Linked DNA regions of Spartinivicinus poritis. The main gene of each other region encodes a partner of the protein of the gene in region 3 in a complex. Links are inferred from orthologs where the notes say so. Each region holds a gene or a part of one and is shown on either strand. Other genes may lie near its edges.

Region 1 (2,955 bases), on a different replicon or contig from region 3:
CATGAACAACCAACTCATCCAGTGCGTGACGCATTCTTGCCAGGGCGACTTCTCGGGTTTCGCCATAGCTAATGACTTTGGCAATGAGCGAGTCGTAATAAGGGGGGACTTTATAGCCACTGTATAAATGAGAGTCGACACGAATCCCAATACCGCCAGGGGCATGGAAGTGCTTGATCTCACCAGGTGATGGCATAAAGGTTTTGGGGTCTTCAGCATTGATTCGACACTCAATAGCATGACCTTTAATGGTGATATCTTCTTGCTTGATACTTAAAGGCTGACCACTGGCGATCAATAACTGCTCTTTAACAATATCAACGCCGGTCACCAACTCAGATACTGGATGTTCAACCTGAACCCGAGTATTCATCTCAATGAAGTAGAACTTGCCATCTTCGTATAAAAACTCAAAGGTGCCGGCACCACGATAACCAATTTCAATACAAGCATTCACGCAGCGCATGGCAATATCATTGCGCGCTTCTTCAGGAATTCCTGGGGCTGGTGCTTCTTCAATAACCTTTTGATGGCGACGTTGCAGCGAACAGTCTCGATCACCTAAGTGAATGGCATTCCCCTGGCCGTCAGCGAGTACCTGAACTTCTACGTGGCGTGGGTTTTCCAGAAATTTTTCCAGATATACCATTTCGTTGCCAAAAGCTGCTAAGGCTTCAGATTGAGTAACATTAATCGCGCTAAGTAAATGGGCTTCGCTGTGAACAACCCGCATACCACGACCACCACCACCACCGGATGCTTTGACAATAACGGGGTAGCCAATGTCTCGGGCAATGGCAAGTGAACGTTCTTTGTCACCCGTCAGCGGGCCATTTGAGCCTGGTACTGTGGGCACACCAGCTTTTTGCATAGCTTTGATGGCTGACACTTTGTCACCCATTAGTCGAATCACATCAGGTGAAGGGCCGATAAAGGTAAAGCCGCTGTTTTCAACTTGCTCTGCAAAGTCAGCATTTTCGGCTAAAAAACCATAACCAGGGTGGATAGCCACAGCATCAGTGACTTCTGCTGCGCTGATTAGGGCCGGAATATTTAAGTAGCTTTCAGTAGGGTTGTTAGGACCAATGCAAACGCTTTCATCTGCTAAGCGAACATGCATTAGTGATTCATCTGCTTTAGAGTGAACAGCAACGGTTTTAATGCCAATTTCTTTACAGGCTCGTAAAATCCGTAGTGCAATTTCCCCTCGGTTGGCAATGAGTACTTTCTCAAGCATGGTGGGTATCCTGCTACTGTCGGGTCGGTTTAAACGATGGTAAACAGCGGCTGATCAAACTCTACAGGTTGACCATTTTCCACCAGAATGGCTTCGATTGTGCCTGTTTTGTCAGCTTCGATCTGGTTCATCATTTTCATCGCTTCGACAATACACAAAACATCGCCAGCTTTGACATGTTGACCAACTTCAACAAAAGCAGGTGAGCTGGGAGAAGGTGCGCGATAAAAAGTACCTACCATCGGTGAGGCTACTTGATGACCTGTTGGCTTGGCTGCAGGTGCAGACTCTTCCTTTGTTTCGACTGGAGCCGCTGCTGCCGCAGTAATAGGTGCTGGAGCTGCTGGTGCAGCTACTGCATATTGAGCAGGAGCAATCATCGGTGAGTTAGCGTGCCGACTAATACGAACCGACTCTTCACCTTCTTTAATTTCCAGTTCATCAATACCAGATTCTTCTAGTAACTCGATCAGTTTTTTTACTTTTCTAATATCCATAGCGTCATCTCGGATAAATTGAACTTATTGTTGAAGCAAAAACAAAGCAGCAGTGTGCTGACATTTGTTGTGCTTTACTGGTTTTAAACTTTTTTGGTCTTAAATTTTGCAAAGGGCTAAAAATGCGGAGGGTATGCCTCTTTAGCCCTTAGTCTTCTAGATGTTTGATGGCTGCCTGTAGCGCAAGCGCATAGCCTTGAGTACCCAGCCCACAAATCACCCCAACAGCAACATCCGAAAAGTAAGAATGGTGCCGAAAAGGTTCACGTTGATAGACGTTAGAGAGGTGAACCTCGATAAAAGGAATCTCTACCCCTAATAATGCATCGCGCAGTGCCACGCTCGTATGCGTAAAAGCCGCAGGATTAAAAATAATAAAGTTAACCCCTTCACGCTTTGCGTCATGAATCCGTTCAATTAACTCGTACTCTGCATTACTTTGCAGTGTTTGTAGGTGATGACCATGATCAACAGCCTGAGTGGTCAGGGTTTGGTTGATATCGTCTAAAGTAGTTGAACCGTAAATAGCTGGTTCCCGAGTGCCTAATAAATTTAAATTAGGCCCGTGCAGCACTAAGATTGTTGCCATAAGTTAAGGCTCTCAACGTTTGAGCTGTCTCCGCTTGTACTACAAATCATGCCGACTGAGGTCATACTCAACTGCTGTCAGCAGTTGCCTTTGTTCGCTTGTGCTGACAGTAACGGGTAATGACAGAGTTAATGATCAAAAATGTAACGGCCGATTGTGCATAAAATGGCAGCTGCTGTCCACTATTTGCATGATTAAAGACTTTAAAAGCAAAGTCTCTAATATTGTATGCAAGATCGCGTAACTTTTTCCGTTTTTAGGGCTGAACTGGTAATTATAGAAGCAAATGCTCAAGCTTGCAGGAGTTAGCTGCGATTTAGCGTCGATCTTAAGTGATTTTCCAGGGAGTTAGCGGTTATCTCTCCCTGTACACGAAGATTTTCTAGCTCCTCACCGGTTCGGCTGAAGAAAAGCAGCGCTGGTGGGCCAAAAATTGAGTATTGTTTGAGCAGTTGTTGTTGGTCTTGATTGAAAGCGGTGATATCAAGCTTAATTAGTGAAAATTGGGTAAGAAGAGGCTTCACATTGTCTGCAGGAAGAACTTCTCTCTCTATAACTTTACAAGAAATACACCAGTCAGCGTAGAAATCAACCATGACTGGCTTTTGCTGATTTTTAGCCTTAGCTAGTGC
Region 2 (2,818 bases), on a different replicon or contig from region 3:
TACCACCAGTTTTGGTTAAAGAAGCTAACCGTTCTGCAAGGCTGATTAAAGGTCCTGCTAGGATATTCGCTAGCATAATGTCTACAGGCTGATCAGGTGCCTGTTCAGGTAAAAAGGTGTATAAACGGTTAGCTGCTATATTATTACGCTGGCCATTAGCAATCGTTGCTTCTAATGCTTGAGGGTCATTATCAATAGCAACCACATTGGCTGCACCCAGAATTAATGCAGCAATACCTAAGATCCCTGAGCCACAGCCATAGTCAATCACTTGTTGATTAGTGACTTCATTGTTACCTAGCCATTCTAAGCACAGCGCTGTGGTAGGGTGAGTGCCAGTGCCAAAGGCCAGGCCTGGGTCTAAAATTAAGTTAGCTGCATTAGGGTCAGGAATTTCTCGCCAGCTTGGGCAAACCCAGAGCCTTTTCCCAAATTGAATAGGATGGTAGTTATCCATCCACTCCCGTTCCCAATCCTTATCTTCAACTATTTCTACTTTGTAGTTGGGTAATGGTTGTGGGCTAAGTTCATTAGCTAAATATGCCAATACCAAGTCTATTTCTGTGTTTGCCTCAAACAAGCCAATGACCTGGGTATTATCCCAAAGTGGTGTTGTACCTAAGGCTGGCTCAAATACTGGTTGATCTTGGCCGTCTTGTAAGGTGACGGCGTTTGCACCAATTGCCAGAAGTAAATCTTCCAGTGTTTCGCTTTGGTCGCGGGTTGTATCCAGTTTGACTTGAATCCAGGGCATGAGGGGATAGTTTTTAATTTGAGTAATTATTGAAGGGAGGCGAGCTTAGCTAAGCTCGCCTCAATGACTATCTACTTAATGGGATAGCTTTTGTTCCAGATAATGAATGTTAACCCCACCTTTGGCGAAGTTAGCGTCTCTTACTAGCTCTGCATGCAGTGGTGCATTGGTACGAATACCATGAACAACCAACTCATCCAGTGCGTGACGCATTCTTGCCAGGGCGACTTCTCGGGTTTCGCCATAGCTAATGACTTTGGCAATGAGCGAGTCGTAATAAGGGGGGACTTTATAGCCACTGTATAAATGAGAGTCGACACGAATCCCAATACCGCCAGGGGCATGGAAGTGCTTGATCTCACCAGGTGATGGCATAAAGGTTTTGGGGTCTTCAGCATTGATTCGACACTCAATAGCATGACCTTTAATGGTGATATCTTCTTGCTTGATACTTAAAGGCTGACCACTGGCGATCAATAACTGCTCTTTAACAATATCAACGCCGGTCACCAACTCAGATACTGGATGTTCAACCTGAACCCGAGTATTCATCTCAATGAAGTAGAACTTGCCATCTTCGTATAAAAACTCAAAGGTGCCGGCACCACGATAACCAATTTCAATACAAGCATTCACGCAGCGCATGGCAATATCATTGCGCGCTTCTTCAGGAATTCCTGGGGCTGGTGCTTCTTCAATAACCTTTTGATGGCGACGTTGCAGCGAACAGTCTCGATCACCTAAGTGAATGGCATTCCCCTGGCCGTCAGCGAGTACCTGAACTTCTACGTGGCGTGGGTTTTCCAGAAATTTTTCCAGATATACCATTTCGTTGCCAAAAGCTGCTAAGGCTTCAGATTGAGTAACATTAATCGCGCTAAGTAAATGGGCTTCGCTGTGAACAACCCGCATACCACGACCACCACCACCACCGGATGCTTTGACAATAACGGGGTAGCCAATGTCTCGGGCAATGGCAAGTGAACGTTCTTTGTCACCCGTCAGCGGGCCATTTGAGCCTGGTACTGTGGGCACACCAGCTTTTTGCATAGCTTTGATGGCTGACACTTTGTCACCCATTAGTCGAATCACATCAGGTGAAGGGCCGATAAAGGTAAAGCCGCTGTTTTCAACTTGCTCTGCAAAGTCAGCATTTTCGGCTAAAAAACCATAACCAGGGTGGATAGCCACAGCATCAGTGACTTCTGCTGCGCTGATTAGGGCCGGAATATTTAAGTAGCTTTCAGTAGGGTTGTTAGGACCAATGCAAACGCTTTCATCTGCTAAGCGAACATGCATTAGTGATTCATCTGCTTTAGAGTGAACAGCAACGGTTTTAATGCCAATTTCTTTACAGGCTCGTAAAATCCGTAGTGCAATTTCCCCTCGGTTGGCAATGAGTACTTTCTCAAGCATGGTGGGTATCCTGCTACTGTCGGGTCGGTTTAAACGATGGTAAACAGCGGCTGATCAAACTCTACAGGTTGACCATTTTCCACCAGAATGGCTTCGATTGTGCCTGTTTTGTCAGCTTCGATCTGGTTCATCATTTTCATCGCTTCGACAATACACAAAACATCGCCAGCTTTGACATGTTGACCAACTTCAACAAAAGCAGGTGAGCTGGGAGAAGGTGCGCGATAAAAAGTACCTACCATCGGTGAGGCTACTTGATGACCTGTTGGCTTGGCTGCAGGTGCAGACTCTTCCTTTGTTTCGACTGGAGCCGCTGCTGCCGCAGTAATAGGTGCTGGAGCTGCTGGTGCAGCTACTGCATATTGAGCAGGAGCAATCATCGGTGAGTTAGCGTGCCGACTAATACGAACCGACTCTTCACCTTCTTTAATTTCCAGTTCATCAATACCAGATTCTTCTAGTAACTCGATCAGTTTTTTTACTTTTCTAATATCCATAGCGTCATCTCGGATAAATTGAACTTATTGTTGAAGCAAAAACAAAGCAGCAGTGTGCTGACATTTGTTGTGCTTTACTGGTTTTAAACTTTTTTGGTCTTAAATTTTGCAAAGGGCTAAAAATGCGGAGGGTATGCCTCTTTAGCCCTTA
Region 3 (4,473 bases):
ATAAGTCGGCGGCAGGTATCTTATTAGATAGTTACCGCCCCGGTATTCCAGGTGGAACCGGTGAAACTTTTAATTGGCAGTGTATTCCTGCTCATCCCAGCAAACCGATTATTCTTGCCGGTGGCTTATCCGCTGATAATGTGGCAATGGCTATTCAACAGGTAAAACCTTTTGCTGTGGATGTGAGTGGCGGGGTGGAGCAAGCAAAAGGTATTAAGGATCCTGCCAAAATTAATGCGTTTATTCGAGAGGTTGCCAGTGTCTCAACAATACAGTGTTGAAGATCTATTAAAACTACCCGACAGCCGTGGTCATTTTGGGCCTTACGGTGGTCGTTTTGTATCTGAAACCTTGATGGCGGCATTAGCTGAGTTAGAAGAAACTTACCACAAATTGTGGCGAGACCCAGACTTTCAGGCAGAGTTTGATAAAGACCTAGCTCACTATGTTGGTCGTCCATCTCCACTGTATTTTGCTGAGCGATGGTCCAAGCACCTGGGTGGTGCGCAAATTTATTTAAAGCGTGAAGACTTAAATCATACTGGTGCCCATAAGGTGAATAACACCATTGGCCAGGCACTACTGGCTAAGCATATGGGGAAGCCTCGGGTGATTGCTGAAACCGGAGCTGGCCAGCATGGCGTTGCTTCAGCAACCGTAGCTGCTCGCCTGGGCTTAGAGTGTCATGTCTATATGGGTGCTGAAGACGTTAAACGACAATCGTTGAATGTGTATCGGATGTCGCTACTGGGTGCTGAAGTGATTCCTGTTGAGTCTGGCTCTCGTACCCTAAAAGATGCTTTAAATGAAGCCATGCGTGACTGGGTGACCAATGTAGATAATACCTTTTATATTATTGGTACTGTGGCCGGGCCCCACCCTTATCCTCAAATGGTCCGTGATTTTCAGTCAGTCATTGGCCGTGAAGCGCGTAGTCAATGTCTTGAGCAAACAGGTAAATTACCCGATAGCATTGTGGCTTGTGTCGGGGGTGGCTCTAATGCGATTGGGTTGTTTTATCCCTTTATTGGTGATACCTCCGTTAATATTATTGGAGTAGAGGCAGCTGGTGAAGGCTTGGCCACTGGTCGTCATGCAGCACCTTTATGTGCTGGTAAACCAGGGGTATTGCACGGCAACCGCACATATTTAATGGAAGATGATGCAGGCCAGATCATTCACACTCACTCTATTTCGGCAGGTTTAGACTATCCTGGCGTAGGGCCTGAGCATGCTTGGTTAAAAGATACTGGCCGAGCAGAATATGTGGCGGTTACTGACCAGGAGGCATTAGCCGCATTTCATAGTTTGACTCGTATGGAAGGGATTATCCCTGCTTTAGAAAGTAGTCATGCGTTAGCTTATGTCGAAAAGCTAGCACCCACGATGGCAAATGATCAAGTCATTGTGGTCAATTTATCAGGCCGTGGCGATAAAGATATTCATACCGTAGCGGCAATTGATGGCGTGGACTGGAGCTAACGGGGCGAACAATGAGTCGAATACAATCTTGTTTTGAACAACTGAAAAACACACAGCGGAAGGCGTTGATTCCTTATGTGACCGCTGGTGATAATTCACCCCAGCTGACTGTGCCGTTAATGCATGCAATGGTGGAAGCGGGGGCTAACATTATTGAGCTTGGGGTCCCCTTTTCTGACCCCATGGCTGATGGGCCTGTTATTCAGCAGGCTTGCGAGAGAGCACTATCCCATGGCGTTACGCTGTCAAACGTGTTGGCAATGGTGGCTGAGTTTCGCCAACAGGATAATCAAACGCCTGTTGTATTAATGGGATATCTCAATCCAGTTGAAGTGATGGGCTATCAAGTATTTGCTGAAGCTGCTGCTGAAGCGGGTGTCGATGGCGTCTTAACCGTGGACTTACCACCAGAAGAGGCTGGCCCGTTGGCTGAACAGCTAAAAGCAAAAGATATAGATACTATTTATCTATTAGCCCCTACGACAGCAGAAGCCAGAATTAAAACCATTTGTGATAGTGCCTCTGGGTTTATTTATTATGTGTCCTTAAAAGGTGTCACTGGGGCTGCTACCCTTGATGTCGATGCGGTCAACAGTCAACTAGCAAGGATTCGACAATATACTCAGTTACCTGTGGGTGTTGGGTTTGGTATTCGAGATGCGGAAACGGCCAGGGCGATTGCTCAAACGGCTGATGCAGTGGTGGTGGGCAGTGCAATTGTGAAAAAAATTGCTGCTGGCAATAATGATCAAACTACCATTGCTGCGGTTAAAGAGCTACTAGGCTCTATTCGTCAGGCAATTGATTAATAGGTTTTGTTTGGTGTTTGCCCTTAGCAGAATCTTGGAGCAAACGTCAATAGATCTTATATAGGGTTTTATCGTATTTTTTGTTTGTAGCGGAAGTGCTAGGGTATTGCCCCAGAATATTCATAGGGGTTCTGCATTAGCACCTCCGCTTTGTTATTTTAGGTAGCAACTTATGGCTAATTGGTTATTAGATAAATTTAATCTGCCGTCTTTGTCTGGTTCGAAAAAACACAGTAATGTACCAGAAGGGCTGTGGAAAAAGTGCGTCAAGTGTGGGGCAATTTTGTATCAGCCAAAGCTTGAAGAAAATCTCGATGTGTGTCCAAAATGTGACCACCATATGCGGATTTCTGCTAGAACGCGTTTAGATTACTTTTTAGATCCAGAAAATCGTGAGGAAATTGCGGCAGATTTAGAGCCGGAAGATCGCCTGAAATTCAGAGATAGCAAAAAATATAAAGACCGGTTAAATGCTGCACAAAAACAAACCGGGCAAAAAGATGCGTTATTAGCCATGAAAGGTACTGTTAAAGGTGTACCCGTGGCTACAGTAGCCTTTGAGTTTTCCTTTATGGGCGGCTCAATGGGGTCAGTAGTGGGAGAGAAATTTGTTCAAGCGGTGAATGTCTGTTTGGAGCAACGTTGCGCTTTAGTGTGTTTTGCGGCCAGCGGTGGGGCGCGGATGCAGGAAGCGTTATTTTCTTTAATGCAAATGGCAAAAACCAGTGCTGCGCTTGAAAAACTGAAAGCCGCAGGCCTGCCTTTTATTTCTGTTTTGACTGATCCAGTTTATGGTGGGGTTTCTGCCAGTTTAGCCATGTTGGGTGATATTAATATTGCTGAGCCAAATGCACTGATTGGCTTTGCTGGTCCTCGAGTCATTGAGCAAACGGTTCGGGAAAAATTACCTGAAGGCTTTCAACGCAGTGAGTTTTTATTAGAACATGGCACCGTTGATATGATTTTACAACGAAGCCAGCTTCGTGACCGGATTGCTTCCTTACTGGAAAAAATGACCTTTTATTTTACTGCAGAAATTGCTGCGAATGAGGTGGCAGAAGAAGAGACGACAGCTGTTGCCGATCAGGCGCAGAGTGATGACGCGAGTGAAACCAGCGAGCCAGCTGCTGAAGCAAATACAGAGAATACTGAAGAGCAGCCACCTGCAACAGAACCAAAAAATGAGGTGTAAACAATTAACTGAGTGGCTCTCTTGGTTAGAGAGCCTTCACCCTACCGAAATTGATCTTGGTTTAACGCGCATTCAACAGGTTTTTACCCAACTTAATCCAGCTAAACTTGGCAAATGGGTGATTACGGTTGCAGGTACTAATGGCAAAGGCAGTACTATTGCCATGTTGCAGGCGATTTTACAACAGGCGGGTTACCGAGTTGGGGTATATACCTCTCCTCACTTTTTACACTATAACGAACGAGTGGTGATTGAGGGGCAGCCGGTATCCGATAGCCAGTTAATAGAAGCATTCCATGCGGTTGACTTAGCCAGGAAAGAGACTTCTCTAACTTACTTTGAGTTTGGCACTTTGGCAGCTTTTTGGTTGTTTCAGCAACAGCCGTTAGATGTTGTATTGCTTGAAGTGGGGTTAGGGGGGCGGTTGGATGCAGTCAATATTATTGATCCGGATATTGCTGTAGTGACTAGTATTGGCCTGGACCATGAAAGCTTTTTAGGTAATGACTTAAATACAATTGCCTGGGAAAAAACCGGTATCGCTCGGCCAGATGCGCCATTGATCTATGGTGATGAAACCCTTTACCCGTCAGTTATCCAGCGAGCTGAAGCCGAGCAGTTTCAGCTGTTGGTTAAAGGTAAGGACTTTATTGCTGAACAACAAGCTAATACCTGGGTATTTAAAGGTAAAACAAATATCGATAGGGCTGGAAAAGTCGTTGATTGTGAAATACCTGGTTTGCCTTATCCTTCGCTGCCCTTTACCAATGCACTAACTGTCTTGCAAACCCTGCAACAGTTGCCTTTATCAATACCGTATGAAGCCATAGTGAATGGCTTAATGAGTGCTAGACTATTAGGCCGCTTGCAAGTAGAGCAAGTCAGGATTAAAGGTAAGCCGGTTCGATTGATTTTAGATGTTGCCCATAACCCCGCTGCGGCAGAAATGATCGCACAGCGTTTGCAACAAACTTATCAAGCAAGGCGAGC

What was found. Proteins that work in one complex are often made in the same cells at the same time.
Region 1: the proteins of accD (region 3) and accB are in contact, whole or in part, in a solved structure (PDB 8UXZ), measured with the Escherichia coli proteins. The link is inferred for Spartinivicinus poritis from one-to-one orthologs.
Region 2: the proteins of accD (region 3) and accC are in contact, whole or in part, in a solved structure (PDB 8UXZ), measured with the Escherichia coli proteins. The link is inferred for Spartinivicinus poritis from one-to-one orthologs.

The regions. Positions count from the first base shown.
Region 1 is NZ_JAPMOU010000004.1:54,436-57,390, reverse strand. It holds accB (acetyl-CoA carboxylase biotin carboxyl carrier protein), read right to left. Parts: upstream 1,735-2,955; coding sequence 1,267-1,734; downstream 1-1,266. Other genes in the region: dsbD (protein-disulfide reductase DsbD), read right to left, coding at 2,629-2,955; aroQ (type II 3-dehydroquinate dehydratase), read right to left, coding at 1,883-2,323; accC (acetyl-CoA carboxylase biotin carboxylase subunit), read right to left, coding at 1-1,237. UniProt on the Escherichia coli protein: This protein is a component of the acetyl coenzyme A carboxylase complex; first, biotin carboxylase catalyzes the carboxylation of the carrier protein and then the transcarboxylase transfers the carboxyl group to form malonyl-CoA.
Region 2 is NZ_JAPMOU010000004.1:55,506-58,323, reverse strand. It holds accC (acetyl-CoA carboxylase biotin carboxylase subunit), read right to left. Parts: upstream 2,171-2,818; coding sequence 830-2,170; downstream 1-829. Other genes in the region: aroQ (type II 3-dehydroquinate dehydratase), read right to left, coding at 2,816-2,818; accB (acetyl-CoA carboxylase biotin carboxyl carrier protein), read right to left, coding at 2,200-2,667; prmA (50S ribosomal protein L11 methyltransferase), read right to left, coding at 1-754. UniProt on the Escherichia coli protein: This protein is a component of the acetyl coenzyme A carboxylase complex; first, biotin carboxylase catalyzes the carboxylation of the carrier protein and then the transcarboxylase transfers the carboxyl group to form malonyl-CoA.
Region 3 is NZ_JAPMOU010000003.1:242,863-247,335, reverse strand. What follows is about bases 1,601-4,473. They hold accD (acetyl-CoA carboxylase, carboxyltransferase subunit beta), read left to right. Parts: upstream 1,601-2,463; coding sequence 2,464-3,483; downstream 3,484-4,473. Other genes in these bases: folC (bifunctional tetrahydrofolate synthase/dihydrofolate synthase), read left to right, coding at 3,473-4,473; trpA (tryptophan synthase subunit alpha), read left to right, coding at 1,601-2,291. Outside these bases: ORQ98_RS04110 (phosphoribosylanthranilate isomerase), read left to right, coding at 1-281; trpB (tryptophan synthase subunit beta), read left to right, coding at 259-1,482; more of trpA, read left to right, coding at 1,494-1,600.